One region of the Enterobacter sp. ECC-175 genome, then DNA from elsewhere that is predicted to be linked to it. Evidence: predicted binding sites of a transcription regulator. Region 1 holds the regulator's gene; each other region holds the start of a gene.
The links. The regulator PurR, encoded in region 1, represses purine synthesis genes. The targets are predictions, from matches to a motif close to CANGCAAACGTTTGCNTG.
Positions count from the first base shown of each region.

Region 2: a site for PurR is predicted at 2,476-2,493, ahead of glyA (serine hydroxymethyltransferase). Genes of this name have one in related genera too.
Region 3: a site for PurR is predicted at 1,552-1,569, ahead of cvpA (colicin V production protein). Genes of this name have one in related genera too.
Region 4: a site for PurR is predicted at 1,282-1,299, ahead of purH (bifunctional phosphoribosylaminoimidazolecarboxamide formyltransferase/IMP cyclohydrolase). Genes of this name have one in related genera too.

Region 1 is NZ_CP143776.1:2,515,909-2,519,868, forward strand. Features, by position in the region: gene punC (purine nucleoside transporter PunC) at 1-646, opposite strand, end outside; gene punR (DNA-binding transcriptional activator PunR) at 761-1,672, shown strand; gene purR (HTH-type transcriptional repressor PurR) at 1,689-2,714, opposite strand; gene V1599_RS11940 (YnhF family membrane protein) at 3,012-3,101, shown strand; gene V1599_RS11945 (MFS transporter) at 3,267-3,960, shown strand, end outside.
Region 2 is NZ_CP143776.1:3,952,767-3,956,726, reverse strand. Features, by position in the region: gene glrR (two-component system response regulator GlrR) at 1-614, shown strand, start outside; gene glnB (nitrogen regulatory protein P-II) at 694-1,032, shown strand; gene hmpA (NO-inducible flavohemoprotein) at 1,116-2,306, opposite strand; gene glyA (serine hydroxymethyltransferase) at 2,610-3,863, shown strand; gene V1599_RS18765 (DoxX family protein) at 3,917-3,960, opposite strand, start outside.
Region 3 is NZ_CP143776.1:3,771,665-3,775,624, reverse strand. Features, by position in the region: gene folC (bifunctional tetrahydrofolate synthase/dihydrofolate synthase) at 1-688, shown strand, start outside; gene dedD (cell division protein DedD) at 678-1,370, shown strand; gene cvpA (colicin V production protein) at 1,625-2,113, shown strand; gene purF (amidophosphoribosyltransferase) at 2,150-3,667, shown strand; gene V1599_RS17925 (UbiX family flavin prenyltransferase) at 3,756-3,960, shown strand, end outside.
Region 4 is NZ_CP143776.1:812,509-816,468, forward strand. Features, by position in the region: gene purH (bifunctional phosphoribosylaminoimidazolecarboxamide formyltransferase/IMP cyclohydrolase) at 1-1,174, opposite strand, end outside; rRNA gene V1599_RS03920 (16S ribosomal RNA) at 1,732-3,271, shown strand; rRNA gene V1599_RS03925 (23S ribosomal RNA) at 3,481-3,960, shown strand, end outside.

The sequences.
Region 1 (3,960 bases):
AGGCGGCGTAGATCAGTACGTTGCCGCGGTAAGCTTTGGCCTTCAGCAGGGAGATGAAGGTGATCGGCTTCGCGTCAGCGTGCTCTATTTTTTTATGCGCGGGCTTAAGCGCGAAGGCGGGCAGCATCAGTACCAGCGTAATCGCAAACAGCGTGGCAAAAATCGCCTGCCAGTCAAAATGCGCCAGGATCCAGCTGCCCAGCAGCGGGGCCAGGGCAGGCGAAAGGCCAACCAGCGGCATGATGGTGGCAAAAATTCGGTTCGTGCGCGACGCTGGATAGTAATCGGTCACCAGCGCCTGCCAGGTCACCGCCGCGGCGCAAACGCCCACCGCCTGAATGAAGCGAAGCACCAGCAGCCAGGCGGCATCGCGCACCCACAGCATGCCCAAACAGCCGACGGCGAAAATGGCCAGGCCGAGCAGCAGAACCGGCTTGCGGCCAAAGCGGTCGGAGAGGGGCCCCCACAGCAGCTGTGCGAAGGCAAAGCCTGCCAGGAACAGGCTCAGGCTCGCGCTGATGGCGGCAGCAGGCGTTTGCAGATCTTCCTGCATGGCGGCAAACGCGGGCAAATACATGTCGGTCGCTAAAAAGCCCAGCACGCTCAGGCCGCCGAGCCAGACTAAAAATCCTTTCCTGGGTTGCACTCTTTTTTCTCCTCAAGGAGGCAGGTATACGGTGGCGAAGAGTGTAGGGAGTGCAAAGCAGCTTGTGAAACGCTAATATTTGGCTGTTGCAATCAAAAATTTTGCAGGCAGAAAATGTGGTCAGATTATTCTCTTGAAGTGATTGATGCCGTTGCGCGCAACGGCAGCTTTAGCGGTGCCGCACAGGAGCTGCATCGCGTCCCCTCGGCGATAAGCTATACGGTTCGGCAGCTGGAGGAGTGGCTCGCCGTTCCGCTCTTTGAGCGACGGCATCGGGATGTGGAACTGACGCCAGCTGGGGCGTGGTTTTTGAAAGAAGGGCGTTCTGTTATCAAAAAAATGCAGATCACCCGCGAACAGTGCCAGCAGATTGCCAACGGCTGGCGCGGGCATCTCTCCATCGCCGTAGATAACATCGTCAGGCCGGAGCGCACGCGGCAGATGATCGTCGATTTCTACCGTCACTTCTCGGACGTCGAGCTTAGGGTATCGCAGGAGGTGTTCAACGGCGTATGGGACGCGCTGGCGGACGGCAGGGTAGAGATGGCTATCGGCGCGACCCAGGCAATCCCCGTGGGCGGGCGCTACGCCTTTCGGGACATGGGCATGCTGAGCTGGATCTGCGTGGTCGCGCGCCATCATCCGCTGGCGGCGATGGAAGGACCGCTGAGCGATGACGCGTTGCGCAACTGGCCGTCGCTGGTGCTGGAAGATACGTCGCGATCGCTGCCCAAGCGTATTACCTGGCTGCTGGACAACCAGCGGCGCGTGGTGGCGCCCGACTGGGACTCTTCAGCAACCTGCCTGAGCGCGGGGCTGTGCGTGGGCATGGTGCCCGTCCACTTTGCGCGTCCGCGAATTGACGCCGGAGAGTGGGTTGCCCTGGCGCTGGAAAATCCCTTTCCTGACGCGGCGTGCTGCCTGACCTGGCAGCAAAATGACGTCTCGCCCGCCATGGCCTGGCTGCTGGAGTATCTGGGAGATAGCGAAACGCTGAACAGGGAGTGGCTGAGGGAGCCAGCGTAGCTGGCCCCGAAGAGAATTAACGGCGGTAGTCGCGGAAAGGACCGTCCGCAACGGAGCGGCGCTCAATCAGGCGAGGGTGAACCTCAATGGACTGCGACTCTTCGCGCTTGCTGACGATCCTGTCCATCAGCATGTTAAACGCCGTTTCGCCCAGCGAGTCTTTCGGCTGGTGAATGGTCGTCAGCGCCGGGGTGAAGAAGCGCGCGTTGCGCACGTTGTCATACCCGATCACCGAAATGTCCTGCGGCACGCGCAGGCCGAGCTCGTCTGCCGCACAGAGCGCGCCCATCGCCATGATGTCGCCGCCGCAGAAGACGGCGGTAGGACGGTGCTGCTGGGAGACGATCTGCTGCATCGCGCGGTAGCCGGATTCCGGCTCAAAGTCGCCCTGAACTATCCAGTTTTCCGGCACGTTAATCAGCGCTTCTTCCATGGCTTTCATGAACCCGGCCAGGCGTCCCGCGCCGGTGTTGCGCTCCAGCGGGCCCGGGATGACGCCGATATCGCGGTGGCCGCGCTCGATCAAATAGCGCCCTGCCATATAGCCGCCTTCAAAGGCGTTATCGATAACCGAGTCGGTGAAATCGGCACGCGCTTCGCCCCAGTCCATGACCACCATCGGAATATGGCGATACTCTTCCAGCATGGAGAGAACGGACTCCGGGTACTCGGAGCACATGACCAGCAGGCCATCTACGCGCTTTTGCGCCATCATCGACAGATAGGCGCGCTGTTTTTCAATGTTGTTCCACGCGTTGCCCAGAATCAGGGTATAGCCTTTCTGGAAGCAGTTTTTCTCAACGGCTTCAATAATTTCGGCAAAGTAGGCCGCTTCGCTGCTGGTCGCCAACAGGCCGATAGACTTGGTGTGATTAACCTTCAGGCTGCGCGCAACCGCACTCGGTGAGTAGTGCAGTTCTTTGATCGCGGCCCAGACGGCGTTGCGCGTCTCTTCCGCCACGAAGCGGGTTTTGTTAATAACATGTGATACGGTTGTAGTGGAAACGTTTGCGCGTTTTGCTACGTCTTTAATTGTTGCCATTAAATGTCACTCCAGACCCTATCCTAATATCCTGAAAAATGGGGAGGTAAACGTTTGCCTTCTCTCACCCTTATTACGCAATGTTGAATTGCGACACGCCGGGAAAACGACACAGGACGTCAGGAGGGGGTCAATGGCCGGTACGCTAATAAATTTAGCGTGGAATTTTGTCCTATCTTGAGGAAAAGGGGAAGAGCAAAAGTGGTTATCGTTATAAATCCGGGAAGATTTTTGACGCAAACTGTGCAAAAATGAGCAAGCTCACTTTCCGTGTGGGGATTAAAAGGAGAAAAATTGATGAGTTCCGATCTTAAGTTTTCGCTGATGACCACCGTTATTGTGCTGGCGCTGATTGTTGCCGGCGGGCTGACGGCTGCACTGCACTGATTTTGACGGGGGGAGAGTCCTCTCCCTCCTGCTCGTCTCTAGATTGTTACTTCTGTGGCAAAAATCTTTTGCTAAATTGTTAACTTCTCATTTTTTGTGATTGATGTCATGCTTTTGACTTCTTTGTTCTGTGTCGTGCTATGACGCGGCATTCGGAGTAAGCGCATGAAAATCAATTTTCCCCTGCTGGCCCTCGCCATTGGCGCGTTTGGGATCGGCACCACTGAATTCTCCCCGATGGGGCTCTTACCCGTTATCGCCCGGGGCGTGGACGTCTCGATCCCGGCGGCGGGGATGCTGATTAGCGCCTACGCGATCGGCGTGATGGTCGGGGCTCCGCTGATGACGCTGCTGCTTTCCCATCGCGGGCGCCGCAACGCGCTGATTTTCCTGATGGCTATCTTCACTCTCGGCAACGTGCTGTCGGCGATTGCACCCGATTACACCACGCTGATGCTGTCGCGTATTCTGACGAGCCTTAACCACGGCGCGTTCTTCGGCCTGGGCTCCGTTGTAGCCGCAAGCGTTGTGCCTAAGCACAAGCAGGCCAGCGCGGTCGCCACCATGTTTATGGGGCTGACGATTGCGAACATTGGCGGCGTACCGGCTGCGACATGGCTCGGTGAGGCGATTGGCTGGCGGATGTCCTTCTTAGCGACGGCCGGACTGGGCGTGGTCGCCATGGTGGCGCTGTTCTTCTCGCTGCCGAAGGGCGGTGCGGGCGAGCGGCCAGAGGTGCGCAAAGAGCTGTCGGTACTAGCGCGCCCGCAGGTGCTTTCCGCGCTGCTCACCACGGTGCTGGGCGCGGGCGCCATGTTCACGCTTTACACCTATATTGCCCCCGTCCTGCACGATATCA
Region 2 (3,960 bases), 1.4 Mb from region 1:
CCGCGCCGCTGCAGGTGAAGCTGCTGCGCGTGCTGCAGGAGCGCAAGGTACGCCCGCTCGGCAGCAACCGCGATATCGACATTAACGTGCGCATTATTTCTGCCACCCACCGGGACTTGCCGAAGGTGATGGCGCGCAACGAGTTCCGCGAAGATCTCTACTACCGTCTGAACGTGGTCAACCTCAAGCTCCCGGCGCTGGCCGAGCGTGCGGAAGACATTCCGCTGCTGGCAAACCACCTGCTGCGCCAGTCCGCCGACCGGCACAAGCCGTTCGTGCGCGCGTTTTCTACGGATGCGATGAAGCGCCTGATGACGGCGAGCTGGCCGGGGAACGTGCGCCAGCTGGTGAACGTGATTGAGCAGTGCGTCGCGCTGAGCTCGTCGCCGGTCATCGGCGACGCGCTGGTCGAGCAGGCGCTGGAAGGGGAAAACACCGCGCTGCCGACCTTTGCCGAAGCGCGCAACCAGTTCGAGCTGAACTATCTGCGCAAGCTCCTGCAGATCACCAAGGGCAACGTGACCCACGCGGCGCGCATGGCCGGACGCAACCGCACCGAGTTCTACAAGCTGCTGTCGCGCCACGAGCTGGAAGCGAACGATTTTAAAGAGTAGTACCGCAAAATTTGAATGAATATGATACTGTGAGCAATCGATTACGATCAGCTTACAGGCAAGCGTTTAAGGACCCACCATGAAAAAGATTGATGCGATTATTAAACCTTTCAAACTGGACGATGTGCGTGAAGCGCTCGCGGAAGTGGGCATCACCGGGATGACCGTGACGGAAGTGAAGGGTTTTGGTCGCCAGAAGGGCCACACCGAGCTTTATCGTGGCGCGGAGTACATGGTGGACTTTCTGCCGAAAGTGAAAATCGAAATTGTGGTCAGTGACGATATCGTCGATACCTGCGTGGATACCATTATCCGCACGGCGCAGACGGGAAAAATCGGCGACGGGAAAATCTTCGTCTTCGACGTGGCGCGCGTGATCCGTATCCGTACCGGCGAAGAAGACGACGCGGCGATTTAACATTGCCAACGGTTATGTAGGCCGGGTAAGGCTCAGCCGCCAGCCGGCGAAAAAAAAGCCCCTCGAAAGAGGGGCTTTTTGCATTACAACACCTTGTGCGGGCCGAAGCATTCGTAATGAATGTTGTCTTTATTCACGCCCAGCTCAACCAGCTGCTTCGCGGCAAACTGCATAAACGCCACCGGCCCGCAGACGTAGAACTGCATCTCCGGCGCGCTGAACGCCCCTTCATGCTGGCGTAAATCCATCAGCCCTTCGCTGTCGAAGCGCGCCGCGGCGCGGTCGGCCTCTGTCGGCAGGCGATACCAGGTATGCGCGCTAAAGCGCGGCAGAGCCGCCGCCAGCGTTTTCACTTCATCAGCGAAGGCATGCACGTCGCCGTTCTCGGCGGCGTGGAACCAGTTTACCTGCGCGCTATGGTTTGCTTTCGCCAGGGTGTCCAGCATCGCCAGCATCGGCGTTTGGCCCACGCCCGCGGAGATCAGCGTGACCGGGGTATTGGCGTCCACGGCCATAAAGAAATCGCCGGCAGGCGCGGCCAGATGAACCATGTCGCCTACTTTCGCTTCGTTATGCAGCCAGCTTGATACCTGGCCACTCTCTTCGCGTTTCACCGCAATACGGTAGCCTTTACCGTTCGGCGTGCGGGTGAGGGAGTACTGGCGAATTTCCTGATGCGGGAAGCCTTCCGGCTTGAGCCACACGCCCAGATACTGGCCGGGCTGATAGTCCGCCACCGGCTTGCCGTCTACCGGCTCAAACTCAAAGCTGGTAATCAGTGAGCTGCGCGGCGTTTTCTCTACGATGCGGAACGGACGCGTCCCTTCCCAGCCGCCGTTTTTGCTGGCGTTTTCGCTGTAGATCTGCGCTTCACGATTGATAAACACGCCTGCCAGCACGCCGTAGGCCTTACCCCATGCGTCCAGCACTTCCTGGCCCGGGCTGAACATTTCGTCCAGCGTTGCCAGCAGGTGCGCGCCAACGATGTTGTACTGCTCGGGTTGGATCTGGAAGCTGGTGTGTTTCTGCGCGATTTTCTCTACCGCAGGCAGCAGGGCCGGCAGGTTTTCAATGTTGCTGGCGTAGGCGGCGATGGCGTTAAACAGCGCTTCACGCTGATCGCCGTTGCGCTGGTTGCTCATGTTAAAAATCTCTTTGAGCTCCGGATTGTGCGCGAACATGCGATCGTAAAAATGGGCGGTCAGCTTAGGACCGGTTTCAACCAGCAGGGGAATGGTAGCCTTAACGGTAGCGATGGTTTGAGCGTCTAACATAGCAACTTCCTTCATATGTTACTTTAATGATGTATTTTGAATGCATCTTATAAAAATAACCCTGTAATGTAAATGGTTCTTTGCATAGTGAAAAATATGCATCACAAAGCTGAAAAGAATTCCGCTGAAACGGACGACCGCTTTATTGCTCAAACCCTTGCGTGGCGCGAAGGAAAACGTTTGCGTAAAATCGTTTGTCAAGACCTGTTATCGAAGAACTATTCGGTTATACTGTTGCGCGTCGTCCAACTGGACTGCCTTTTCAGGCCAAAATTTACTTGTTAGCTGAGTCAGGAGATGCGGATGTTAAAGCGTGAAATGAACATTGCCGATTATGATGCCGAACTGTGGCAGGCTATGGAGCAGGAAAAAGTACGTCAGGAAGAGCACATCGAACTGATCGCCTCCGAGAACTACACCAGCCCGCGCGTCATGCAGGCGCAGGGTTCTCAGCTGACCAACAAATACGCTGAAGGTTACCCGGGCAAGCGCTACTACGGCGGTTGCGAGTACGTTGATATCGTTGAGCAGCTGGCGATTGACCGTGCGAAAGAACTCTTTGGCGCAGACTATGCTAACGTGCAGCCGCACTCTGGCTCTCAGGCTAACTTTGCCGTTTACACCGCGCTGCTGCAGCCGGGCGATACCGTTCTCGGTATGAACCTGGCGCAGGGCGGCCACCTGACTCACGGCTCCCCGGTTAACTTCTCCGGCAAACTGTACAACATCATTCCTTACGGCATTGATGAGTCCGGTAAAATTGACTACGAAGACATGGCGAAGCAGGCCAAAGAGCACAAGCCGAAGATGATTATCGGCGGCTTCTCCGCCTACTCCGGCATCGTTGACTGGGCAAAAATGCGTGAAATCGCAGACAGCATCGGCGCGTACCTGTTCGTCGATATGGCGCACGTGGCGGGCCTGATTGCCGCAGGCGTTTACCCTAACCCGGTTCCTCACGCCCACGTTGTCACCACCACCACCCACAAAACCCTGGCGGGTCCGCGCGGCGGCCTGATCCTGGCGAAGGGCGGTGACGAAGAGCTGTATAAGAAACTGAACTCTGCCGTGTTCCCAAGCGCGCAGGGCGGCCCGCTGATGCACGTCATCGCGGCGAAAGCCGTTGCGCTGAAGGAAGCGATGGAGCCAGAGTTTAAGGTTTACCAGCAGCAGGTTGCCAAAAACGCGAAAGCGATGGTGGACGTGTTCCTGAACCGCGGCTACAAAGTGGTCTCCGGTGGTACTGAAAACCACCTGTTCCTGCTGGATCTGGTTGATAAAAACCTGACCGGTAAAGAAGCTGACGCTGCCCTGGGCCGCGCCAACATCACCGTCAACAAAAACAGCGTACCAAACGATCCGAAGAGCCCGTTCGTGACGTCCGGTATCCGTATCGGTTCTCCGGCGATTACGCGTCGCGGCTTCAAAGAAGCGGAAGCGAAAGAGCTGGCGGGATGGATGTGTGACGTTCTGGACAATATCAATGACGAAGCGGTAATCGAGCGCGTTAAGGGTAAAGTTCTGGATATCTGCGCACGCTTCCCAGTGTACGCATAATTCGTCTGCTTCGCAGAAACAAAAAGGCCGCGCACGCGGCCTTTTTTTATGCGTTAACGGCGGTCAAGGGATATCGCCCCCGGACCAACAATCGCCA
Region 3 (3,960 bases), 1.3 Mb from region 1:
CGGTAAGCCTGCCGTGGTCGGCGAGCCGGATATGCCGTATACCATTGCCGACGTGGCCCTCAAAAAGGGCGCGCGGCTGCTGCGCCGCGACGTTGACTGGCAGTTTGAGGTTCAGGACAGCGGGTGGCGTTTCAGCGATGCGCAGGGCGTGCTGGAAAACCTGCCGCTGCCGCAGGTTCCTCAGCCTAACGCAGCCACCGCGCTGGCGGCGCTGCGCGCAAGCGGATTAAAGGTCAGCGAGCAGGCCATTCATGAAGGCATTCAAAATGCGCTCCTGCCGGGCCGTTTCCAGACGGTGAGCGAATCACCGCGGCTCATTCTCGACGTCGCGCACAACCCGCACGCGGCGGCCTATCTCGCGGGACGTCTCAAATCACTGCCAAAAACCGGGCGCGTGCTGGCGGTTATCGGTATGCTTCATGATAAAGACATTGGCGGCACGCTGGCCTGCATAGAGAGTGTGGTCGATAGCTGGTATTGTGCTCCTCTGGAGGGGCCGCGCGGCGCCACGGCAGAACAGCTGATGGAACATCTCGGTAAAGGCGCTATCTTTGAGAGCGTGGCCCAGGCGTGGCGTGCCGCGATGGCGGATGCGAAACCAGAAGATACCGTGCTGGTGTGTGGGTCGTTCCACACCGTGGCACATGTCATGGAAGTGATGGAGGCGGGGAGAACCGGTGGCAAGTAAGTTTCAGAACCGTTTAACAGGCACGATTGTCCTGGTGGCGCTGGGGGTGATTATCCTCCCGGGGCTGCTCGACGGGCAGAAAAAGCATTATCAGGACGAGTTTGCGGCCATTCCGCTGGTGCCAAAGCCGGGGGATCGCGACGAGCCCGATATGCTTCCGGCCGCAACGCAGGCGCTTCCTGCACAGCCGCCGGAAGGGGCTGCGGAAGAGGTACGCGCGGGCGATGCCGCCGCGCCGTCGCTCGATCCGTCGCGCCTGGCAGCGAGCAGCAGTAACGATATCGATCCGGTTCCGGTTGAACAGTATAAGCCGGTTGAAAAACCGAAGCCGGTAGAGAAGCCTCAGCCGAAACCGCAGCGTGATAATACGGCCGAGCGGCTTGCAGCGGCGTCCGAGACGCCGCCTGCAAAACCGGCTCAGCAGGACGCCGCGCCGACGGGCAAAGCCTACGTCGTGCAGCTTGGCGCGCTGAAGAACGCCGACAAGGTCAACGAGCTGGTCGGCAAGCTTCGCAGCGCGGGATACCGCGTTTACACTTCACCTTCGACGCCTGTGCAGGGTAAAATCACCCGCATTCTGGTGGGGCCTGAGGCATCGAAAGATAAGCTGAAAGGCTCGCTGGGCGAGCTGAAGCAGATCTCCGGCCTGAGCGGCGTGGTGATGAACTACAGCGCGAACTAATAAGATCTCTTCCCCTCACCCCGGCCCTCTCCCCAAAGGGGAGAGGGTGAAAATCGCACCGAGCGCGTGTGTAACATACTGCATCGTACAGTTCCCTCTCCCCTCTGGGGAGAGGGTTAGGGTGAGGGGCGTTGAGCATTTTTTCAGCGCCTTTTTTATTTACGCGTGGGAAGGAAATCCCTACGCAAACGTTTTCTTTTTCTGTTAGAATGCGCCCCGAACTGGATGACAGGGCGTAAAATCGTGGGACATATATGGTCTGGATTGATTACGCCATCATTGCGGTGATTGGTTTTTCCTGTCTGGTAAGCCTGATCCGTGGCTTTGTACGTGAAGCGTTATCGCTGGTGACATGGGGTTGTGCTTTCTTTGTTGCCAGTCATTACTACACTTACCTGTCTGTCTGGTTCACGGGCTTTGAAGATGAACTGGTCCGAAATGGAATTGCTATCGCGGTGCTGTTTATCGCAACGCTGATAGTCGGCGCTATCGTGAATTTCGTGATAGGTCAGCTGGTCGAGAAAACCGGTCTGTCAGGAACGGACAGGGTACTCGGGATCTGTTTTGGAGCGCTGCGAGGCGTGCTGATTGTAGCCGCGATACTGTTCTTCCTTGATACCTTTACCGGTTTCTCAAAAAGTGAAGACTGGCAAAAATCGCAGCTCATTCCAGAGTTCAGCTTCATCATCAGGTGGTTCTTTGACTATCTGCAAAGCTCGTCGAGTTTCTTGCCCAGAGCGTAATGCGCTCTGAGATGTGGCTTAACGAGGAAAAGACGAATGTGCGGTATTGTCGGTATCGCCGGTTTCATGCCGGTTAACCAGTCGATTTATGACGCGTTATCGGTGCTTCAGCACCGAGGGCAGGATGCTGCGGGTATCATCACCATTGATGCAAACAACTGCTTCCGTTTACGTAAGGCGAACGGCCTGGTAAACGATGTGTTTGAAGCCCGCCATATGCAGCGTCTGCAAGGTAATATGGGGATCGGTCACGTTCGTTATCCTACTGCTGGCAGCTCCAGCGCCTCTGAGGCTCAGCCTTTCTACGTCAACTCTCCGTATGGCATCACGCTTGCCCACAATGGCAACCTGACCAACGCCCACGAGCTGCGCAGAAAGCTGTTCGAAGAGAAACGTCGCCACATTAACACCACCTCTGATTCTGAAATCCTGCTCAATATCTTCGCCAGCGAGCTGGATAACTTCCGCCACTATCCGCTGGAAGCCGACAACATTTTTGCTGCGGTTGCCGCAACCAATCGTCAAATCCGCGGCGCCTACGCCTGCGTGGCGATGATTATCGGCCACGGCATGGTCGCTTTCCGCGATCCGAACGGTATTCGTCCTTTGGTGCTCGGCAAGCGCGATCTTGGCGACGGGCGCACGGAGTACATGGTTGCCTCTGAAAGCGTGGCGCTGGATACCCTCGGCTTTGAATTTTTGCGCGACGTCGCGCCGGGCGAAGCGGTCTACATTACTGAAAAGGGCCAGCTGTTTACCCGCCAATGTGCCGACAACCCGGTCAGCAACCCGTGCCTGTTCGAATACGTCTACTTTGCGCGCCCTGACTCGTTTATCGACAAAATCTCCGTCTACAGCGCCCGCGTGAACATGGGCACGAAGCTCGGCGAGAAGATTGCCCGCGAGTGGGACGACCTGGATATCGACGTCGTGATTCCTATCCCGGAAACCTCCTGCGATATCGCGCTGGAGATTGCCCGCATTCTGGATAAACCGTACCGTCAGGGCTTCGTGAAAAACCGCTACGTTGGCCGCACCTTCATCATGCCGGGTCAGCAGCTTCGCCGTAAGTCCGTGCGCCGCAAGCTGAACGCCAACCGCGCCGAATTCCGCGATAAGAACGTCCTGCTGGTGGATGACTCCATCGTGCGCGGCACCACCTCCGAGCAGATTATCGAGATGGCGCGCGAAGCCGGGGCGAAGAAAGTGTACCTCGCGTCAGCGGCACCGGAAATTCGCTTCCCGAACGTCTACGGTATCGATATGCCGACCGCGAACGAGCTGATTGCGCACGGCCGCGAAGTGGACGAAATCCGCCAGATCATCGGCGCTGACGGCCTGATTTTCCAGGATCTGAACGATCTGATTGACGCGGTGCGCGCCGAAAACCCGGATATTCAGCAGTTTGAATGCTCGGTGTTTAACGGCGTTTACGTGACCAAAGACGTTGACCAGCAGTATCTCGACTATCTGGATTCGCTGCGCAACGACGACGCGAAAGCCGTCCAGCTGCAGAACGATCTGGAAAGCTTAGAGATGCACAACGAAGGCTAAGGCCTGCGCAGGTGAGGGCGGGTGCCCTCACTTGCAACTCTGCACAAAATCCTGCACAGTCAGCCCTGTAATCAGCAAGGGCGAAATCATGAAAAGACTTATTGTAGGGATCAGCGGTGCCAGCGGCGCGATTTACGGCGTCCGGCTGCTTCAGGTGCTGCGTGATGTTAAAGACGTGGAAACCCATCTGGTGATGAGCCAGGCGGCGCGCCAAACCCTCTCCCTTGAAACCGACTACTCCCTGCGCGACGTTCAGGCGCTGGCCGACGTGGTGCACGATGCCCGCGATATCG
Region 4 (3,960 bases), 1.7 Mb from region 1:
CGCGCTCCTGAACCAGCAGGCCACCGTTGACGCGCTTGAAGTCCAGGCCCGGCACGCGTTCTGCCCATTGGCCGCAAATCAGCACGCGCACGTTCTGTTTGGCGGCGGTGATTTTCAAGGCTTCTTCCGTGGCGGACGGCGCAATGATCACTTCAACAAACTGACGGGAGATAATGGCCTGCGCGGTTTCCGCATCCAGCTCGCGGTTGAAGGCGATAATGCCGCCGAACGCGGAAGTTGGATCGGTTTTGTAGGCGCGATCGTAGGCATCCAGAATAGAGGTGCTTACCGCCACGCCGCACGGATTCGCGTGCTTGACGATAACGCAGGCCGGTTCGCTGAACTCTTTCACGCACTCCAGGGCCGCATCGGTATCTGCAATATTGTTATAAGAGAGCGCCTTGCCCTGTACCTGCTGGGCCGTCGCGACCGAAGCCTCTTTTACCTCTTCTTCTATATAGAAAGCAGCCTGCTGATGGCTGTTCTCGCCGTAGCGCATATCCTGCTTCTTGATAAAGTTCAGGTTCAGGGTGCGCGGGAAGCGGCCGGAAGGTTCGTTGCCTTCACCGTGGTAAGCGGGCACCAGGCTACCAAAGTAGTTGGCGATCGTGCTGTCGTACGCGGCGGTGTGTTCAAAGGCTTTGATGGCGAGGTCGAAGCGGGTAGCCAGAGTGAGCGACCCTTCGTTGGCATCCATCTCATTAATAATGCTTTCGTAGTCGCTGCTCTTTACGACAATGGCGACATCTTTATGGTTCTTGGCTGCGGAGCGCACCATGGTCGGGCCGCCGATATCGATATTCTCAACAGCGTCTTCCAGAGAACAGCCTTCGCGGGCCACGGTCTGGGCGAACGGATAGAGATTAACGACAACCATGTCAATCGGCGCAATATCATGTTGTTCCATGATGCCGTCGTCCTGACCGCGACGACCGAGGATACCGCCATGCACTTTCGGGTGCAGGGTCTTGACGCGTCCATCCATCATTTCCGGGAAACCGGTGTAATCGGATACTTCGGTTACCGGCAGACCTTTATCTGCTAACAGGCGAGCGGTGCCGCCTGTAGAAAGCAGCTCTACACCACGTGCAGAAAGTGCCTGAGCGAATTCGACGATACCGGCTTTATCAGAAACACTGAGCAGAGCGCGGCGGACTGGACGACGTTGTTGCATGGTAAATCCCCTGGATTTCACGATTACAGAGAGCGTTAGATGAATTTTCCAGCGAAAAACTCATCTAACACACCTGACGGAGCATCCTTGCAAAGCGCGAGCATTTTAACGAAAACGTTTGCGCAACGCTCGCACATTTTTACTTTTTCGTATCATTGTGGATAAGTCTGTGTGTAAAAGGGTATAAGGCGGGGTTTTGCTGTGGAATGCAGCAGTCAGTCATTTTTCTGTCATTTAGCGGTTGCGGCGCGGCGAGAACCCCCTATAATGCGCCTCCATCGACACGGCAGATGTGAATCACTTCACAAACAACCCGGTCGGTTGAAGAGAAAAATCCTGAAATAACGGGTTGACTCTGAAAGAGGAAAGCGTATTATACGCCACCTCGCAACGGTGAGCGAAAGCTGCGTTGCACTGCTCTTTAACAATTTATCAGACAATCTGTGTGGGCACTCAAAGTGACATGGATTCTTAATGTCTTCGGACAATAAATGAATACCAAGTCTCTGAGTGAACACGTAATTCATTACGAAGTTTAATTCACGAGCATCAAACTTAAATTGAAGAGTTTGATCATGGCTCAGATTGAACGCTGGCGGCAGGCCTAACACATGCAAGTCGAGCGGTAGCACAGAGAGCTTGCTCTCGGGTGACGAGCGGCGGACGGGTGAGTAATGTCTGGGAAACTGCCCGATGGAGGGGGATAACTACTGGAAACGGTAGCTAATACCGCATAACGTCGCAAGACCAAAGAGGGGGACCTTCGGGCCTCTTGCCATCGGATGTGCCCAGATGGGATTAGCTAGTAGGTGGGGTAACGGCTCACCTAGGCGACGATCCCTAGCTGGTCTGAGAGGATGACCAGCCACACTGGAACTGAGACACGGTCCAGACTCCTACGGGAGGCAGCAGTGGGGAATATTGCACAATGGGCGCAAGCCTGATGCAGCCATGCCGCGTGTATGAAGAAGGCCTTCGGGTTGTAAAGTACTTTCAGCGGGGAGGAAGGCGATAAGGTTAATAACCTTGTCGATTGACGTTACCCGCAGAAGAAGCACCGGCTAACTCCGTGCCAGCAGCCGCGGTAATACGGAGGGTGCAAGCGTTAATCGGAATTACTGGGCGTAAAGCGCACGCAGGCGGTCTGTCAAGTCGGATGTGAAATCCCCGGGCTCAACCTGGGAACTGCATTCGAAACTGGCAGGCTTGAGTCTCGTAGAGGGGGGTAGAATTCCAGGTGTAGCGGTGAAATGCGTAGAGATCTGGAGGAATACCGGTGGCGAAGGCGGCCCCCTGGACGAAGACTGACGCTCAGGTGCGAAAGCGTGGGGAGCAAACAGGATTAGATACCCTGGTAGTCCACGCCGTAAACGATGTCTATTTGGAGGTTGTGCCCTTGAGGCGTGGCTTCCGGAGCTAACGCGTTAAATAGACCGCCTGGGGAGTACGGCCGCAAGGTTAAAACTCAAATGAATTGACGGGGGCCCGCACAAGCGGTGGAGCATGTGGTTTAATTCGATGCAACGCGAAGAACCTTACCTACTCTTGACATCCAGAGAACTTAGCAGAGATGCTTTGGTGCCTTCGGGAACTCTGAGACAGGTGCTGCATGGCTGTCGTCAGCTCGTGTTGTGAAATGTTGGGTTAAGTCCCGCAACGAGCGCAACCCTTATCCTTTGTTGCCAGCGGTTAGGCCGGGAACTCAAAGGAGACTGCCAGTGATAAACTGGAGGAAGGTGGGGATGACGTCAAGTCATCATGGCCCTTACGAGTAGGGCTACACACGTGCTACAATGGCGTATACAAAGAGAAGCGACCTCGCGAGAGCAAGCGGACCTCATAAAGTACGTCGTAGTCCGGATTGGAGTCTGCAACTCGACTCCATGAAGTCGGAATCGCTAGTAATCGTGGATCAGAATGCTACGGTGAATACGTTCCCGGGCCTTGTACACACCGCCCGTCACACCATGGGAGTGGGTTGCAAAAGAAGTAGGTAGCTTAACCTTCGGGAGGGCGCTTACCACTTTGTGATTCATGACTGGGGTGAAGTCGTAACAAGGTAACCGTAGGGGAACCTGCGGTTGGATCACCTCCTTACCTTAAAGAACCTGCCTTTGTAGTGTCCACACAGATTGTCTGATGAATGATAAACTTCTGAATGTACTTTTGAGTGCATTAAGAAGTTTTGCTCTTTAAAAATCTGGATCAAGCTGAAAATTGAAACGACACACATGCTATGTGTGTTCGAGTCTCTCAAATTTTCGCAATTACGACGATGAATCGAAAGAAACATCTTCGGGTTGTGAGGTTAAGCGACTAAGCGTACACGGTGGATGCCCTGGCAGTCAGAGGCGATGAAGGACGTGCTAATCTGCGAAAAGCGCCGGCGAGGTGATATGAACCCTTGACCCGGCGATGTCCGAATGGGGAAACCCAGTGTGATTCGTCACACTATCGTTAACTGAATACATAGGTTAACGAGGCGAACCGGGGGAACTGAAACATCTAAGTACCCCGAGGAAAAGAAATCAACCGAGATTCCCCCAGTAGCGGCGAGCGAACGGGGAGCAGCCCAGAGTCTGAATCAGCTTGTGTGTTAGTGGAAGCGTCTGGAAAGTCGCACGGTACAGGGTGACAGTCCCGTACACGAAAGCACACAGGCTGTGAACTCGAAGAGTAGGGCGGGACACGTGGTATCCTGTCTGAATATGGGGGGACCATCCTCCAAGGCTAAATACTCCTGACTGACCGATAGTGAACCAGTACCGTGAGGGAAAGGCGAAAAG